3 linked regions of the Actinomadura luzonensis genome follow. The protein of the gene in region 2 interacts with the protein of the main gene of each other region in a pairwise test. Links are inferred from orthologs where the notes say so. Each region holds a gene or a part of one and is shown on either strand. Other genes may lie near its edges. The genes, in order: MF672_RS06005, MF672_RS49275 and ndk.

What was found.
Region 1: the proteins of MF672_RS49275 (region 2) and MF672_RS06005 interact in binary tests that used the Escherichia coli proteins (3 or more experiments, as listed by UniProt). The link is inferred for Actinomadura luzonensis from one-to-one orthologs.
Region 3: the proteins of MF672_RS49275 (region 2) and ndk interact in binary tests that used the Escherichia coli proteins (3 or more experiments, as listed by UniProt). The link is inferred for Actinomadura luzonensis from one-to-one orthologs.

What each region holds. Positions count from the first base shown.
Region 1 is NZ_JAKRKC020000001.1:1,261,622-1,267,567, reverse strand. Bases 1,758-4,756 are described here. They hold MF672_RS06005 (type I restriction-modification system subunit M), read left to right. Parts: upstream 1,758-2,547; coding sequence 2,548-3,966; downstream 3,967-4,756. Other genes in these bases: MF672_RS06000 (restriction endonuclease subunit S), read left to right, coding at 3,963-4,756; MF672_RS06010 (type I restriction endonuclease subunit R), read left to right, coding at 1,758-2,551. In the rest of the region: more of MF672_RS06010, read left to right, coding at 1-1,757; more of MF672_RS06000, read left to right, coding at 4,757-5,315; MF672_RS05995 (SAV_6107 family HEPN domain-containing protein), read left to right, coding at 5,717-5,946. UniProt on the Escherichia coli protein: The subtype gamma methyltransferase (M) subunit of a type I restriction enzyme. The M and S subunits together form a methyltransferase (MTase) that methylates A-2 on the top and A-3 on the bottom strand of the sequence 5'-AACN(6)GTGC-3'.
Region 2 is NZ_JAKRKC020000003.1:911,385-917,274, reverse strand. Bases 1,119-4,061 are described here. They hold MF672_RS49275 (uracil-DNA glycosylase), read right to left. Parts: upstream 2,958-4,061; coding sequence 2,280-2,957; downstream 1,119-2,279. Other genes in these bases: MF672_RS49270 (M1 family metallopeptidase), read right to left, coding at 3,027-4,061; MF672_RS49280 (hypothetical protein), read right to left, coding at 1,943-2,269; MF672_RS49285 (MTH1187 family thiamine-binding protein), read right to left, coding at 1,541-1,834; MF672_RS49290 (CGNR zinc finger domain-containing protein), read left to right, coding at 1,119-1,533. Outside these bases: MF672_RS49300 (MFS transporter), read right to left, coding at 1-462; MF672_RS49295 (GNAT family N-acetyltransferase), read right to left, coding at 459-941; more of MF672_RS49290, read left to right, coding at 967-1,118; more of MF672_RS49270, read right to left, coding at 4,062-4,418; MF672_RS49265 (carbohydrate ABC transporter permease), read right to left, coding at 4,485-5,387; MF672_RS49260 (ABC transporter permease subunit), read right to left, coding at 5,384-5,890. UniProt on the Escherichia coli protein: Excises uracil residues from the DNA which can arise as a result of misincorporation of dUMP residues by DNA polymerase or due to deamination of cytosine.
Region 3 is NZ_JAKRKC020000001.1:6,247,079-6,252,762, forward strand. Bases 2,132-4,868 are described here. They hold ndk (nucleoside-diphosphate kinase), read right to left. Parts: upstream 3,837-4,868; coding sequence 3,426-3,836; downstream 2,132-3,425. Other genes in these bases: MF672_RS29575 (rod shape-determining protein), read right to left, coding at 2,132-3,016; MF672_RS29585 (hypothetical protein), read right to left, coding at 4,083-4,868. In the rest of the region: mrdA (penicillin-binding protein 2), read right to left, coding at 1-649; rod shape-determining protein MreD, read right to left, coding at 646-1,110; rod shape-determining protein MreC, read right to left, coding at 1,107-1,985; more of MF672_RS29575, read right to left, coding at 1,985-2,131; more of MF672_RS29585, read right to left, coding at 4,869-5,684. UniProt on the Escherichia coli protein: Major role in the synthesis of nucleoside triphosphates other than ATP. The ATP gamma phosphate is transferred to the NDP beta phosphate via a ping-pong mechanism, using a phosphorylated active-site intermediate.

The sequences.
Region 1 (5,946 bases), on a different replicon or contig from region 2:
GCCGACGGCCGCAGGGCCTGCCGACTACGCCCTGGCGGATCAGGGCGGACTACGGGGCGTTGTAGAGGCCAAGAAGGTCACGATCGGTCCGCAAGGGGTATTAACGCAGGCAGAGCGCTATGCGCGCGGCATCACGAGCGGCTCGCTAATCAGAGGAGAGTTCGGGGTGCCGTTCCTGTACTCGACGAACGGCGAGCAGATCTACTTCCACGACGTAAGACGGGAGCAGAACCGTTCCCGGCTCGTTTCCGCCTTCCACACGCCCGCAGCGCTTACCGAGATGCTCAGCAGAGACTCCGATGCCGAGCTGGCGGCGCTTGCCAACGCCCGCGTGAACCAGCGCCTCCGTGACTACCAGATAGAGGCGAACCAAGCAGTCGAGCGGGCTATCGCTGAGGGTAAGCGGAAGATGCTTGTCACGATGGCCACGGGAACTGGCAAGACGCTGACCACGGTCAACCAGGTGCACCGGCTGATGAAGTCGGGTGTCGCCCGCCGGGTACTGTTCCTCGTCGATCGGCGGGTCCTGGCTGCCCAGACCGTGCGGGAGTTTGCGTCGTTTGAGGCGGAGCCGGGCCTGAAATTCGACAAGATCTACCCCGTCTACTCGCAAGCCTTCAGGCGTGAGGATCTCGGAGATGACGCTCCGTTCGACGCCAATGTGATGCCAGCCTCTCTGCTAACAAGCCCCCAGCTCGGCGATGCCTTTGTATACGTCACCACGATCCAGCGCATGTCGATGAACCTCTTCGGCGGCGAGCGGGCACTCAAGATCGCCGATGAGGAGATCGACGCCGCCGTCGAGCAGCTCGATATCCCCATCCATGCATTCGACCTCATCGTCGCCGACGAGTGCCATCGTGGGTACTCGGCCAAGGACCGTGCCATCTGGCGTGACACCCTCGACCATTTCGACGCCATCAAGGTAGGCCTCACGGCCACTCCTGCGGCACACACCGTGGCCTACTTCGAGAATCTGGTCTACCGCTACGAGTACGAGAGGGCCGTGCGTGAGGGCTATCTCGTCGACTACGACGTGGTGAAGATTAGCTCCGACATTCGCATCAACGGTGTCTTTCTCCGGGAGGGGGAGCAGGTCGATCAGGTTGACCCCGAGACTGGCACTAAGCAACTTGATCTGCTTGAGGACGAACGGAGCTTTGATGCCAGCGAGGTCGAGCGCAAGGTCACTGCACCCGACTCCAACCGGAAGATCTTGCACGAGCTCAAGCGCTACGCCGACGAGTTCGAGACCCAACACGGTCGTTTCCCCAAGACCCTAATCTTCGCGGTGAACGACCTACCGCACATCTCGCACGCCGACCAGCTTGTGGCCATGGCTCGAGAGATCTTCGGGCGCGGTGAGGACTTTGTCGCCAAGATCACAGGCCGAGTCGACCGACCGCTCCAGCACATCCGTGAGTTCCGTAACCGGCCAAAGCCTCGGATTGTGGTGACCGTCGACCTGCTGACCACCGGTGTAGACATCCCCGACCTGGAGTTCCTAGTCTTCCTCCGCCCGGTGAAGTCACGGATCCTGTTCGAGCAGATGCTGGGCCGCGGCACGCGCCTTGGCGGCGACCAGGCACGTGACAAAGACCGGTTCGTGGTCTTCGACTGCTTCGACGGCAGCTTGATGGCCTACTTCAAGAACACGACGGGCATCACTGCCGAGCCTGCCGAGAGCGACAACAAGTCGAACGCTCAGATCATCGAGGAGATTTGGCAAAATAAGGACCGCGATTACAATGTCCGCCGCCTAGTCAAGCGCCTGCAGCGCATTGCTAAGTCGATGAACGGAGAGGCATACCAGCTCTTCGCGGCCTTCATCCCGGATGGTGATCTAGGCGATTGGGCTTCGAAGCTGCAGACTCTGCTGCGCACCTCCTTCATGCCCGTCATGAAGATCCTGCGTGATCCGGTTTTCCAAGACCTGCTGGAGCACTACCCTCGTGGCGGCAGAACGTTCGTTGTGGCGAGCAGCGCCGTCGATGAAGTCAGCTCGGGTTGGCTGATTCGCGGTGCCACAGGACGCGAGTACAGACCCGAGGACTACCTGATGGCCTTCACTGAGTTCGTACGCGACGAGGGTGAGAAGCTCGACGCGATCTCAGTACTCCTCAAGCGCCCGAAGAGCTGGAACCCAGAGACCCTGACCAACCTACGAGACGCTCTCAGCCGGGCCCCCGAGCACTTCACCGAGGCCAACTTGGAGCGCGCCTTCCGGGCGAAGTACGGCAAAGCTCTGGTGGACATCATCTCCATGGTGAAGCACGCCGCACTGGACACTGCGCCGTTGTTGACGGCTCACGAGCGTGTGTCGGCCGCCATCGCCAACGTCACTGCCGGCCGTCAGCTTACCGATGAGCAGCAGCGGTGGATGAACTACATTGAACAGCACTTGATCGAGAACCTGTCCATCGACCGTGAGGACTTTAACCTCATCCCAATCCTGTCCGCTCGTGGCGGATGGGGCCGGGCGAACCGCGTCTTCGATCATCAGCTGCCTGAACTGATTGAACGCTTGAACGAGGAGCTCGTTGCCGCATGACCGACGTTGTAGGAAAGCTTTGGGGCTATGCCCACACTCTGCGCCACGACGGGGTCGACTACGGAGACTACATCGAACAGCTGACGTACCTGCTGTTCCTTAAGATGGCAGACGAGCAGGGCATCGAGCTGCCAGAAGAAACCGACTGGCCGTACCTGCGCAAGCAGTCCGGCACTGATCTCATCGAGGCGTACGAGGTCGCTCTGCGAAAGCTTGGGAAGCAGGACGGCATGCTCGGGGATATCTTCGCTGGATCACAAAACCGGCTCGCCAACCCAACAACGCTTGCCCGCCTGATCAAGGCTATTGACGAAACCGAGTGGACCAGCCTCGACGTCGACGTTAAGGCCGCAGCATTCGAGGGATTGCTGGAAAAGTCGGCTGCTGAGGGCAAAAAGGGTGCTGGCCAGTATTTCACGCCAAGACCGCTGATCCGGTCTATGGTTCGGGTCATCAAGCCCGACCCACGTGCCCACAACCAGTTCAGCATCTGCGACCCAGCCTGCGGTACAGGCGGCTTCCTAGTTGCCGCATACGAATGGCTCAAGGAGCACACGGGCGGCGCGCTCGACCGCGATACTGCTAGGCGTATCAAGACCGCGACGTACTACGGGCAGGAACTGGTAGCTCGCCCGAGACGCCTGGCCCTCATGAACATGTACCTACACCAGGTCGAGCCGCATATCCTGCTGGGGGACTCCATATACGAAGCACCCGGTCGTCAGCGCTTCGACGTGGTGTTGACCAATCCGCCATTTGGCACTCGTGGAGCAAATCAGGCTCCGGTGCGGGACGACTTCACGATTGAAACCTCCAACAAGCAGTTGAACTTCCTTCAGCACGTGCTCACAATCCTGAAGCCGGGAGGCCGAGCGGCTATCGTGGTTCCGGATAACGTGCTCTTCGCTGACAAGGCGGGCGAGGTTTTCAAGATTCTCATGGAGGACGCCGACGTCCATACGGTGCTGCGATGCCCGCGCGGTACCTTCAACCCCTACACGCCCGGCACGAAGACCAACGTTATCTTCCTGACAAAGGGTCGGTCCACCTCGAAGGTGTGGATATACGATGCTCGCGCTAACGTGCCGGCAGTGACTAAGAAGTCGCGTCCCCTTACGGCGTCTCATTTCAGAGAATTCGAAGCCTGCTATGGAGTCGATCCTAATGGCCAAGCTCTTCGGCAGGAGAGTGATTCCGATGAGGGTCGGTGGCGGGTATTCGGCATCAATGAGGTTAAGGCGCGAGACTACAAGATCGACAACTTCAGGTGGCTGCGTGACGACGAGCTTGATGACGTCGATGAGCTTGGAGATCCGGCCGACCTGATCACTGAGGCTTCTTATGAACTCCAGCAAGCACTTCTTCACCTTGAAGCACTACAGCAACTGCTAGGAAATGGGGAGGGCTCGGAATGAGCATTTCTTTTCGGGATTTGCCGCAGGGCTGGGAAGTTGTCAATATCTCTGAGGTTACGGATGTAGTGCCGAGTGTCGACCCCACAAAACATCCTCAGACGATTATAAATTATATCGATATCTCAAGTATCGATAATCGGCGCTTCGAGATAACTGAGTCACGAAAGATTGCAGGCGCTGAGGCCCCATCGAGGGCTAGGCGGGCCGTGAGAGATGGAGACGTGCTGTTTTCAAACGTGAGAACATATCTCCGCAACATTGCACGAGTATCCAATGTAGAACAACCGGCAGTGGCATCAACGGGATTCACAGTACTGCGTCCGAACAACAGAGTGTTGCAGGACTTCCTATTTCGTTGGGTGACAACGGACGAATTCATCCATCTGGTCACGCCAAAGCAAACTGGAACGCAATACCCTGCCACATACGACCGAGTGGTTCGCTCGCAACGCATTCCACTGCCTCCTGTTGCGGAGCAGCGTCGGATCGTTGACCTGCTCGACCAGATTGACCAAATGCGCGATGCTGTCGCTGCCGGTCTCGCCAGCGCGCGCAGCATCATTATGACCGCCCGCCGAGCAGTTCTTGCTGCGGCCTGCTCTGGTGCTCTAACGTCGCGCTGGCGCGGCGACCATCGCCCTGCTCCCTGCATATCCATGCTGCAAGCGAAACGCAGTTCCGACCAGCACCGCTTGGGACGTAGGTACCGGGAACCCACTCTTCCGTCTGCTGACACTCTGCCGCCGATCCCGGATGAGTGGTGTTGGGCGGCGCTGCCCGAGCTGGGAGAACTGGGCCGTGGCAAATCAAAGCATCGACCGAGAAATCACCCTAGTCTGTTCGGCGGCGACTATCCATTCATCCAAACTGGCGAAGTTGCGCGTTCCGGTGGTCGCATTACTTCGCATTCCCAAACTTATAATGACCTAGGCCTAGCTCAAAGCCGAATTTGGCCAGCTCGAACCGTCTGTATTACAATTGCTGCCAACATTGCAGATAGTGCCCTTCTGACCTATCCTGCATGTTTTCCTGACAGTGTCGTCGGTTTGATCGCTGACGAAAAGATTGCGCTACCCGAGTACGTCGAGCTATTCATGCGTACTGCTCGTCGTGATTTGGCGGCTTTCGCCCCTGCTACCGCCCAGGCGAATATCAATCTAGCTATACTCTCACAAGTGGCGGTGGCTCTTCCCCCTCTCGAAGAGCAACGTGAAATTGTCCGTCGAGTGGAAGCGCTCTTCAAGGTGAGTGAGGAAATTCTTACGAATATAGACGCCGTCTCATCATTCCTTGATCGCATAAGTCAAGCGGCCCTAGCCAAGGCATTCCGTGGAGACTTGGTCTCATGAGTGGCCGTACTTGCTACGCTGGTCAGAGAAGCCGACTGCTCGGATGTAGAGACGCGAGCTCTGGTTATTCCGAGCGCTACTGTAGCGGAGCCTCAGCCTGGATGGTCGGTGGCAAGGCCCGACGGAGGAGGGCCGCGGCAGCCGATCGCCCTGACCCCGAACGGTGAGTACCGAAGTCGGCGATCGTCACGGTCTCCGCCCGGGCGCCTCCTCAGAGGCGTAGATGCTACTCGTGGGAAGCATATTCGTCGGCCCGATAGGCACCGTATCGCATGGGTGCGGATTGGCCGCAAGTATGACTATCTGTGACATAGTCATCGATCTACTGGCCTATCCGCTACTGTGCAGCTATTCTCATCGCATAAGTCGCATAAGCCGTCCGCTCGTGAGGAGCTTATCGAATGGGCCTGTGGCTCAAGGACATGCTGAGACGATGGCGCGATCGAATGCTTGATACACATAGCCGTGAGGCTAGTCATACGGCTGACTCGGTCCCCGACGACCTCCCGAAATTGCCAGCATCCCGCAATGCCCAAGCGCACCTCTCCGATGCGCGTGCCCTACTGGCTGAGGCCTCCGCGGCCCGCACTCCGGCCAGCCGTTATGTCGCCGCTCACCTGGCTGCCCTGCG
Region 2 (5,890 bases):
CCGCTGGGACGCCGAGAACCAGGACGCCACCGCCTTGCTGCCGCCCGGCTGCACGGTGCTGTACCCGGCGCCGACCAGCAGCAGGACGACCAGCAGAGCGGGGTAGCCGGGCGCGAGGCCGCCCACGCCCAGGCTCGCCGCCACCACGCACGCGCCCGCGCCGACCACCCAGCGCTCGTCGTAGCGGTCCAGGAACTCGCCCGCGACGAGGAGGCCGATCAACGGCACCAGCTGGGCCGCGGAGAGGAGGAGGCCGAGCTGGGCCGCGCTCAGGCTCAGGGCTTCTCGCAGGTGGACGCCCATCGCGCCGATGCCCTGCACGAAGAACCCGGAGGCGGCCTGGGTGAAGGTGGCGGCGGTGAGGACCGCCCACCGGTATCGGGACGGGCCGCCGGGCGCTCCGGCCCCGGGGCTGGCCGTTCCGGGGCCGGGGTAGCTGGTGGTGGGGCGGGGGACGGTCATGGGCGCCAGCACAGTGCCGGGTCCGGGTGGTCGGAGAAGCCGAGCTGCCGGTACAGCGGCTCACCCTCCCGCGACGCGTACAGATCCACCCGGACGGCCTCGCGCTCCCGGAACCAGTCGAGCAGGCCGAGCATGATCGCCCGGCTGTGCCCCCGCCGCCGGTACGCCGGATCCGTCACCACCCCGATCACGTGCCCGATCCGCCCGTTGCGCGAGTGCGGGCCGGGGAACCACTGCTCGACGGTGCCGATGCCGCAGGCGGCGAGCCCGCGCTCGCCGTCCACGACGAGGATCCGCGCGTCCTGCTCGGTCAGCTTGCGCAGCAGGACGGCGGCGAGGGCGTCCCGCCAGCCGTCGCCCGCCGACGGCGGGTTGAAGAACTCTCCGCCGAGGTCCTCGAACAGCAACGCCCGCAGGCGGACGAGCTCCGCGACGTCGTCGGCCGTGGCCGGCCGCACGCCGGTGTGGTGGTGTGTCATGCGGTCAGCCTGGTGTAATGGTCTTATGCACCTCAACCCTTACGGCGAGGACGCCGTGAACCTGGCCGCGGACCTGGCCAACCGCCGCCCGGCCACGCACGAGGAGCTGGCGGAGCGCTGCCGCGCCGCCGGCATGGTGCTGGAGACCCCCGTCACCCCGCAGGACCTGGAGCGGGTGCACGCCGTGCTGGACGCCTGGGAGAAGGTGGTGGACACCCCGGGCGAGCACGAGCGCGCCGAGCTGGTCAACCGCATGCTGGCGGAGTCGGCCGCCTATCCCCGCATGACCGACCACGCGGGCGGCTGGCACCTCCATTACCGCGACGGGCGGCAGCCGCTCGGGGCGGTGCTGTTCTCGCTCATCTCCGTGGGGACGGCGCTGCACCTGGTGGGACGGGGGGTGCACCGGCTCAGACGGTGCGCGGTGACCGAGTGCACGATGATCTTCGCGGACACCTCGCGCACCGGGCGGCAGCGGTACTGCTCCCAGCGCTGCGCCAACCGCGACGCGGTCCGCCGCCACCGCGCAGGCCACCGTGCAGGCCACCGCACAGACCACCGCGACGGCCCCGGCGGCGGGCGGCCCGGATGAGGGCCCCTCAGGACGACAGGTGGCGTTCCAGGGATTCGAGCTTGGACGTCATGCCGTCCGTCACGCCCGCCCGCAGGTCGGCCTTGAGCACCAGGCTCACCCGCGGCGCGACCTCGGCCACCGCGTCCACGGCCCGGCGGACCACGTCCATGACCTCGTCCCACTCGCCCTCGACCGTGGTGAACATGGCGTCCGTCCGGTTGGGCAGCCCGCTGTCGCGCACGACCTTGACGGCGCGGGCCACGGGCTCGGCGACGCCCTCGCCGACGCCCAGCGGGGTGATGGAGAATGCGACGATCACGGATGCGCCTCCTCGTGACGGACAGCCCCGATCATAACGGGACGTGCGAAAAGCCACGACGTCGCGCAACGCCGTGGCCCACCGCTCAGCTGCGGAACGCGAGCACGATCACGCGTGATCGTGGTCGTGCTCTTCGTCCTCCTCGCCGGGCCCCTCGGACGGCTCCACGCCGAGCACGGCCTCGCGCGGCTCGATCTCGGCGATGTGGTCGACCAGCGCCAGCACGTGGTCCGGCTCGATGAGCCACTGCAGCGCCGAGGCGCCGGTGTCGTCGGAGTTGACCAGCTCGGCCTGCTCGGTGCGCTCCTCGTCGGTGAGGTCGGCGTCCGGGTGGCGGATCTCGGCCAGGGCCGCCGCCTGCAGGGCGTTCATGTCGAGCACCTCGACGGTCAGCTCGACCGTCAGGCGCAGGAACTTCGGTTCTTCATCAGTCATGGCGACGACTCTAGGGCAGCTTCCACTCCACAGGCGTCGCGCCTTGCCTGACCAGCAGCTCATTGGCGCGGCTGAACGGCCGGGAGCCGAAGAAGCCGCTGCGCGCCGACAGCGGGGACGGGTGGGCGGACTCGATGCGCGGCACGTCGCCGAGCATCGGGGCGAGGTTGCGGGCGTCGCGGCCCCACAGGATCGCGACGAGCGGCTTGTCGCGCGCCACCAGGGCCTTGATGGCCTGCTCGGTGACCTGCTCCCAGCCCTTGCCGCGGTGCGAGGCGGGCTTGCCGGGCATCACGGTGAGCACCCTGTTGAGCAGCAGCACGCCCTGCTCGGCCCAGGGGGTGAGGTCGCCGTTGGACGGGCGGGGCAGGCCGAGGTCGCTCTCCATCTCCTTGTAGATGTTGACCAGGCTGCCCGGCAGCGGCCGCACGTCGGGGGCGACCGAGAACGACAGCCCGACCGGGTGGCCGGGCGTCGGGTACGGGTCCTGGCCGACGATGAGCACCTTGACCTCCGCGAAGGGCTGGTTGAACGCGCGCAGCACGTTCGGCCCGGCGGGGAGGTACTGCCTGCCCTCGGCGATCTCGTTGCGCAGGAACTCGCCCATGAGGGCGATCTGCTCGGCGACGGGCGCGAGTGCGGCAGCCCATCCGGCTTCGACGACTTCGTTCAGTGGACGACCGGCCATGGCTGTTGAGCTTATCTAGGTCTGGTATGGCTTGTCGGCCGAACGCCGGGTCGGGCCGTACCAGAATGATCACAAGGACGGCTTGCCCGGCTTGCGCAGCCAGGTGTCGAACAGCGTGCCGAGCTGCCGGCCCGAGACCCGCTCGGCCAGCGCGACGAAGGCGGCCGTGTCCGCGTTGCCGTACTTGTGCTCGCTCGCCCAGGTCCGCAGGATCGTGAAGAAGGCGTCGTCGCCGACCTCGCGCCGCAGCACGTGCAGGGTCATGGCGCCGCGGTCGTAGACGGGGTCGTGGAAGAGGTTCGCCGGGCCGCCGGGGTCGGCGGGCGGGGTCTGCCAGAACTCGTCGTCGGCGGGCGGGGCGTAGGCGGCGTCGAAGGAGGCCTGGAGCGAGCGGGTGCCGAGCTTGTCCAGCCACAGCCATTCCGCGTACGTGGCGAAGCCCTCGTTGAGCCAGATGTCGCGCCACAGCGCCGGCGTCACCGAGTCCCCGAACCACTGGTGCGCCAGCTCGTGCGCGAGCAGCGCCTCGCTCGGCGCGCGCGGGTAGAGCGGCCGGGTCTGGGTCTCCAGCGCGTAGCCGACCTCCGGGGCGTGGTCCACGATGCCGCCGGTGGAGGAGAACGGGTACGGGCCGAAGAGCGAGCTGAAGTAGTCGAGCACCGGCGGGTGCCGCTCGGCGAAGCCCGGGGCCTCCAGCTTGGGGTCCACGGCGGTGGTCACCCGGTAGCCGCCGAGCCGGGCGTCGGCGAGGGCGAACTTGCCGATCGTCACCGTGGCGAGGTAGCTCGCCATGGGTTCGCGGGCCTCCCACACGTACGTGGCCCGTCCGGCCCTCGACGTCCTGGCGACCAGGTCGCCGTTGGCCACCGCGACCCGGGTGTCCGGCACGGTCACGGTGAAGCGGTAGGTGGCCTTGTCGGTCATGTGGTGGTTGCCGGGGTACCAGGTCATCGCGCCCTGCGGCTCGTTGGCGTTGAAGACGCCGTCGCTGGTCCTGATCCAGCCGTCCACCGAGCCGTCGGGGTCCACGACGTGGACGGGACGGCCGTCGTAGCGGACCACGACGAGGAAGTCGCGGCCTTCGGGGAGGCTTCTGGCGGGGGTCACCACCAGCTCGGAGCCCTGCTGCGCGTACGCGGCCGGGCGGCCGTTCACGGTGACCGCGCGCACCGTCAGAGTGCCGGCCAGGTCGAGGTCGAAGCGGCTGAGCGCCTGGGTGGCGCGGGCGGTGACGGCGGCCGTGGCGTCCAGGCGGCCGGAGGCGGTCTCGTAGTCGAGCCTGAGGTCGTAGTGCCCGGCGTCGTAGCCGCCGTTGCCCTGGTCGGGGAAGTACGGGTCGCCCGCGCCCGGCGCGCCGGGGGTGCCGTCCTGGGCCGCGACCGCGGAGGTGCTGAGGGGTAAGGACAGGAAGGCCGCTGCGGCGAGGGCGAGGAAGCGCTTCATGCCCATGAAATCGGACATCCGGCTACATGTGTTACGGGCGCCCGCCCCCGTGGCGGGCGCCCGTAGGTCACCGGGGTGCGGCCGTCACTTCACCGAGCCGGACATCATGCCCTGGACGAAGTACCGCTGGAACGCGAAGAACAGGACCAGCGGGATGATCAGCGACAGGAACGCACCGGACGAAAGAATGTCCATGTTCGACCCGAACTGCCGCATCTGAGACTGCAGGTACTTGGTCATCGGCTGGTTGTCGGTGTCGGCGAAGACCAGCGCGATGAGCATGTCGTTCCACACCCACAGGAACTGGAAGATGCCCAGCGAGGCGATGGCGGGCTTGCCCAGCGGGAACACCACGGAGGCGAAGATCTTCCACTCCGAGGCGCCGTCCATGCGCGCCGCCTCCAGCAGCGACGCCGGGATGCCGACGAAGAAGTTGCGCAGCAGGAAGATCGCGAACGGCAGGCCGAACGCCACGTGGAACAGCACCACGCCCGGGATCGAGCCGAAGATGCCGGCGTTGCCGTAGAGCCCGGCGATCGGGATCAGCGCGATCTGGATGGGCACGATGAGCAGGCCCACCACGATCAGGAAGGCGCCGTCCCGGCCGGGGAACTCCATCCAGGCGAAGGCGTAGGCCGCCATGGCCGCGATGCCGATGACCAGGATCGTGGTCGGCACGGTGATGAGCACGGTGTTCCAGAACGACGCGGAGAAGCCGCCGCTCAGCAGGTTCTGGTAGCTGGCCACGGTCAGCTCGGCGGGCTTGGTGAAGATCGTCCACCAGCCCTCGGCGTTGTTGACCTTGTTGGTCCGCAGCGAGACCACCAGCAGGCCCAGCGTCGGCACCAGCCAGAACAGGCCCAGGATGATCATGATGACCTGGACGGCGCCGCTGCCCACCCGGTCGACGATCCTGCTCACGAGGTTCCTGCGGGGCGCGCCGGCCTCCAGCCCCGACGACGGAGCCGCGGCGGTGGCGGTGGTCATGAGTTCTCCCTCTTGAACCGGCGGATATTCATGATCATGAAGGGAAGGACCAGAACCAGCAGGAAGATGGCCAGCGCGCTGCCCAGCCCCTGGTTGTTGCCGCCGCCGAACGACACGCGCCACATCTCCAGCGCGACCACGTTCGCCTGTGGCTGGACCGAGGCGGGCGCGATGATGAACACCAGGTCGAACACCTTCAGCGTATTGATGATCATCGTCACGAAGACGACGAGCAGCACCGGCGACAGCAGCGGCACGGTGATCTTGCGGAACACCTGCCACTCGGTGGCGCCGTCGATGCGGGCGGCCTCCAGCGCGTCGCGCGGGATCGCCGCGAGGCCCGCGGCCAGCAGCACCATCGCGAACCCGGCCCACACCCACACGAAGGCGCCGATGATGGCCGGGGTGATGAGCGTCGGGCCGAGCCAGGACAGCCCGCCGTAGGCGGCCTCGAAGTTGGCCTTCGGCAGGCGCACCGTGTAGGAGCCCGCGGGCAGGCCCTC
Region 3 (5,684 bases), on a different replicon or contig from region 2:
CGCGCAGCGCGTCGTCGTAGACGTACTCCAGCCCGTCGCGCCCGGCCAGGTCGACGCCGGAGAACTCGGCCTTCAGGCCTTCGCGCTTCTCCAGCTCCTCCTCCGTGACCGGCTGCAGGTAGCCCAGCATCTGCGCGGCGGCCCGCCCGCCCGGGTACTGACGCACGGAGTGAATCTCCGCGGTCACCCCGGGGAACTCCTCCTGCCGCTCCAGGATCTGCAGCGCCTCGCGGGTGTCGACCTTCTCGTCCAGCGGCACCGGCTGGTACGGCGACCCCGTCCAGCACGGCTTGGGCACCTGCGGCCCGCACGGGGTGATCTTCTGCTGCAGCTCCTTCACCGGCCGGCCGAGCACCTGCGACAGCTTGGTCAGCACCTTGAGGCCGCCGTCGGGCGTCCTGGACAGCAGGGCCCGGTCGACCGACACCACCAGCGCGGTCTTGTTGCGCACCAGCGGCCGGCCGGCGGAGTCGAGGATCTGCCCGCGCACGGCGGGCACGATCACCGTGCGGGTCCTGGTCTCCGTCGCCCGCGTCACGAACTCCTGCCCGTGCACCACCTGCACCTGGTAGAGCCGCCCGACCAGCACGACGAGCAGCGCGAGCACCAGCACGTGCAGCACCAGCAGCCGGATGCGCATCTTGATCATGTCGAGTACCTCGGCTGGGCGCTGCGGGTGGTCAGCCAGATGACGATCGGGGACACGAGCAGCGTGTAGACGACAGTGACGGGCACCTCCTCGGTCAACGTGGACATCGTCACCCGAGCGTCGCCGATCAGCAGGCTCACGCCCGCGGCCAGCAGCGGCGCCACCAGCACGCACAGCACCACGGTGGTCACCGGCCCGCCCGCGCCCCGCCCGGCGACGTAGCCGACCAGGGCCAGCACGAACGCGTACTGCCCGACCAGGTGCGCGCCCGGCGGCGCGATGTCGACCAGCAGCCCGGCGACGAACCCGAGCGTCGCCCCGGGGACCGCCCCGCGCATCAGCGCCGCCCCGATCACGGCCAGCAGCACCAGGTCGGGCGCCCCGCCGGCGGGCAACGACAGCCGGTTGACCAGCATGACCTGCACCAGCAGCGCGAGCAGAACGCACAGCGCGCCGATCACCGCGATCCCTCCTTGGGCGGCAGGACCGCGTCACGCGGATCCCGCTTCGGCGCCTCGACCACCACGCCGACGGCGTCCAGGGCGGTCAGGTCGGAGTAGGGCCGGGCGTAGGCGATGCGGGTCAGCTCGCCGGGCGTCGACTCCACCCGCTCGATCACCCCGATCGGCACCCCCGGCACGTACGGCCGCCCGTTCTGCGAGCCGAAGCTGACGATCCGCCCGCCCCGGACCAGCGGCGCGGTGGAGTCGAGCAGCCGGAACTGCACGAGCCTGCCGTGCTCGCCCACCCCGTGGACGACGCCGATCTCCTTGCCGCCCTCCAGCCGCGCGCCCGCCGCCGAGGCGGGGTCGCTGATGAGCAGCACGGTCGAGCTGGTGGTCGAGGCCTGGATGACGCGCCCGACGAGCCCGTCGCCGTTGAGCACGGTCATCTCGGTGCGCACCCCGTCGGTGGTGCCCGCGTCGATCTGCACGGTGTCCTCGAACCCCGGCTGGCCGCGCCGGGCCACCACGTTGGCCGGGACGATCTTGTATCCGCCGGCTCCCGCCAGCCCCAGCAGCTTCTTCAGCTCGCTCGCCCGGCCGGCGTCGAGCCTGCCCGCCGCGATGCCGGCCTTGAGCCTGGCGTTCTCCTCCGTCAGCGCCTTGATGCGGTCCTGGGCGGCGGGCGCGCTGAGCAGGGCCTGCACGAAGCCGCTCACCGGCCGCACCACGCCGCCGCCGAACTGCTCGGCCGAGCCGAACACCCAGGAGCCGGCGGTGCGCAACGGGCGCAGCGGCGAGCCGTCGCCCGTGCGATGGTCGACGGTCAGGATGACGAGGGCCGCCGTGAGCAGCGCCCCGAGGACGAGCCGGGCCCGGCGCGAGTCTCTCATCAGTGTCGCGACTCCGGAACGAGGACCTCCTGCAGCGCCTCGAAGTCCTCGGCGCACTTGCCTGAGCCGATGGCGACCGAGTCGAGGGCGTTCTCCACGAGGTGGACCGGCATGCCGGTCTCCGCCTTGACGCGCTCGTCGAGGCCCTTGAGCAGGGCGCCGCCGCCGGTGAGCGCGATGCCGCGGTCCATGATGTCGCCGGACAGCTCGGGCGGGCACTTGTCGAGCGTGGTCTTGACGGCGTCGACGATCGCGTTGACCGGCTCCTCGATCGCCTTCCTGATCTCCTCGCCGGAGACGATGATCGTCTTCGGCAGGCCGCTGACGAGGTCGCGCCCGCGGATCTCCGCGTGCATCTCCTCGCCGTTGGGACAGGCCGAGCCGATCGCCATCTTGATCTCCTCGGCGGTGCGCTCGCCGAGCATCAGCGAGAACTCCTTCTTGGCGAACGCCATGACCGCCTGGTCGAGCTCGTCGCCGCCGATCCTGATCGACTGCGCGGTGACCACGCCGCCCATCGAGATGATCGCCACCTCGGTGGTGCCGCCGCCGATGTCGACGACCATGTTGCCCGTCGGCTCGTGCACCGGCAGCCCGGCGCCGATCGCGGCGGCCATGGGCTCTTCCACGATGTAGACCTTGCGGGCGCCGGCCTGGTAGCCGGCCTCCTTGACCGCCCGCTGCTCCACGCTCGTGATGCCGCTCGGCACGGCGATGATGATGCGCGGCTTGGCAAAGTGGCGGCGTTTGTGCACCCTTTGGATGAAATATCGCAACATGCGTTCGGTGACGTCGAAGTCGGCGATCACGCCGTCCTTCAACGGCCGGACGGCCACGATGTTGCCTGGCGTGCGGCCGATCATGCGCTTGGCCTCGATGCCGACCGCCACGATCTTCCCCGTAGTGGTGTTGATCGCAACGACTGACGGCTCGTTGAGCACGATGCCGCGGCCACGCACGTAGACCAGCGTGTTGGCGGTGCCCAGGTCGACCGCCATGTCACGGCCGAGGAACGCGAGCTTGCTGCCCATGGGGAACGGAGCCCTCCGTAACGTCGTTCGCGAATGACTACGGATTGAATTCGAATCGTAACGTGACGTACCCGCCGATGAGCGTAGTGAGCCGCCGCGCCCCTCAAAAATCTCCAGCCCCAAGCTCAACCGCAATTTTGCCCAGATAGGCGCACAACGCCCGAACGCCGCCTGGAACGCTCCAAAAGCCCCGACCCGCAACCCTCGACTCTCGCGCCACACGCTACGCGAGCCCACCGACAAAAACGCGCCGACGCGACCCGGGCGGTCACGACGCGCCCCAGGAGCCACCGCGGAAAAACACGCGCGCCCGCACAGCGCGCAGGGCTGTACGGGCGCGAGGACCGCCCCGGACGCCGCCGCTCAGCACGAGCGCGGCGCGAGGCGGTGGCTCACCTGCCGACGGCGGTCAGAACCGGTCCGGGAAGAAGATCTTGATCTCCCGGGCGGCGGACTCGGGCGAGTCCGAGCCGTGCACGACGTTCTCGCTGATCTCCAGCGCGTGGTCGCCGCGGATCGTGCCAGGGGGGGACTTGACCGGGTCGGTGGCGCCGGCCAGCGCACGGAAGGCCTCGACGGCGCGCGGGCCCTCCAGCACCAGGGCGACGAGCGGGCCCGAGGTGATGAACTCGACGAGCTCGCCGAAGAACGGCCGCTCGGAGTGCTCGGCGTAGTGCGCCTTGGCGGTGTCGGCGTCGAGGGTGCGCAGGTCCATCGCCACGACCTTGAGGCCCTTGCGCTCCACACGGGAGATCACGTCACCGATGAGGCCACGCTTCACCCCGTCGGGCTTGATCAGGACAAGAGTGCGCTCGGACACTTGGAGTTCTCCTTCGAACAGAATGGGGTCGCGGCTACCGGCGCCCGGCCTCACCGCGAGGACGCTTCGCCGGGCACAGGGGCCCGCACGTCGCCGTAGCCGGGCCCTCAGCTTACCGTCCCGGGCCCGCACCCTCGTTTCCGACGGCGATCCCGCCCCTCACGGACCTGCCGGCGCGCAGGCGGGACGGTACTCGCGACCACGGACCCGCTCCGCCGCGGAGAGCGGCGTCGTCGGGGCCTCGCGCTAGGGGACGGTGCCGTCCTCCGGCGACTGCCCTTGCGGCGGGATCGCGGGCACCGCCCCTTCCTCACTTCCGGGCTGCTCGAAGGCGTGCCCGGCCGCCACCGGCAGGACCACCCTGGGCACCACCCCGGTCGGCGCGTCCTCGTCCTCCTCAGCGACCGGAGCCCCGGACGCCTCCACGGGATCGACCACGGAATCGACCACGGGATCGACCGCGGGCACGTCGATCACGACGTCCCCCCACTTCCGCACGCCCCCGCCGGCCGGTCGCCCGCCACAGTCCACCGCCTCGCTCCCGCGCGCCGTCCCGCCGGCACGCGCCGTCTCCTCCCGGCCGGACGCCACCAGCACGTCGCCGAGAACGCACGGCGGCTCCTCCTCCTCGGCGTCGCCTGCAGTGCGCCGGGCCAGCACCGCCGCCATCACGATCACCACCACCATCAGGAACCCGCCGACGAGCGCCCACCAGTGCAGCGCCCCCACGAACTTGTCGACCAGCTCCTGCGCCGACCGCACCCCGTCCAGCATGGCCATCTGCACCCCGGTCCCGAGCAGGAACCCGGCCAGCACCCCCGCCACGCAGAGCGACAGCCCGAACGCCGCCACCCCGGCCCCGACCTCCTGCAACGTCGCCGTCACCGCCACCGCCGCGCCCACCGCCAGCAGCGTGAACGGCACCGCGAGCACCAGCCCGTCCGCCGACGGCACCACCAGCCGGACCGAGCACAGCCCCACCACCATGGACAGCAGGCCCAGCGGCCCGAGCCACCGCCCCGCGGCGGCCGCGAACAGCCGCACCGCCACCGCCGCGCCGATCGCGAGCACCCCCGCGATCCCGTACGGGAGCCACAGCCCGCGCAGCCCCGGCCCGCCGAGCCCGCCCATCTCCACCAGCGTCACCTGCGCCGCGCTCGGCAGCAGCACCACGCCGACGGCGACCAGCACGTACGCCGCCCGCCGGCTCTCCGCGGTGCCCATGGACGCCAGCACCAGGAGCCCGGCCACCGCCGCACCCGCCAGCGCCATCACCGGCGCCGCCCGCCAGCCCGCGGTGGCGGTGCTGATCGCCACCACCGCGATCCCGGCCGCCGGCACGACGGTCAGCAGCAGCCGGCTACGTTCCCGCGGGTCGGGAGCGGGCGCGGCGGGCCGGCCGAGCAGCATCCAGGCGACCAGGTGCGCGGCGGCGAGCCCCAGCGCGATCCCCGTGACCAGCGGGTACGGCTGCAGTGTCACCTTCCAGCTGCTCACCTCGTCGAGCGGCCACAGCGCCAGCGCCTGGGCCGCGAGCAGGCTCAGCGCGAACGTCCCGGCCCACAGCGCCCGCAACACCGGCGTACGCTGCCAGACCGCGACGAGCGTGGCGGGCACCAGCAGCCCGGCCCCCACGCCGCGCAGCACCCGGGCGGCGCCGACGACCAGCTCGGTGGCCGCGTAGCCGCCCGCCGCGTCGGACAGCGCCACCAGCGCCAGCCCGGCGAGCATGAGGTGGGCCACCGGCACCCGCCGCAGCGCCACCGCCGCGAGCGGAACGGTCAGCATGAGCGCGGGCAGGGCGAGCCCGTGCGTGCGCATCAGGCCCACCTGGTCGAGGTCGCCGGG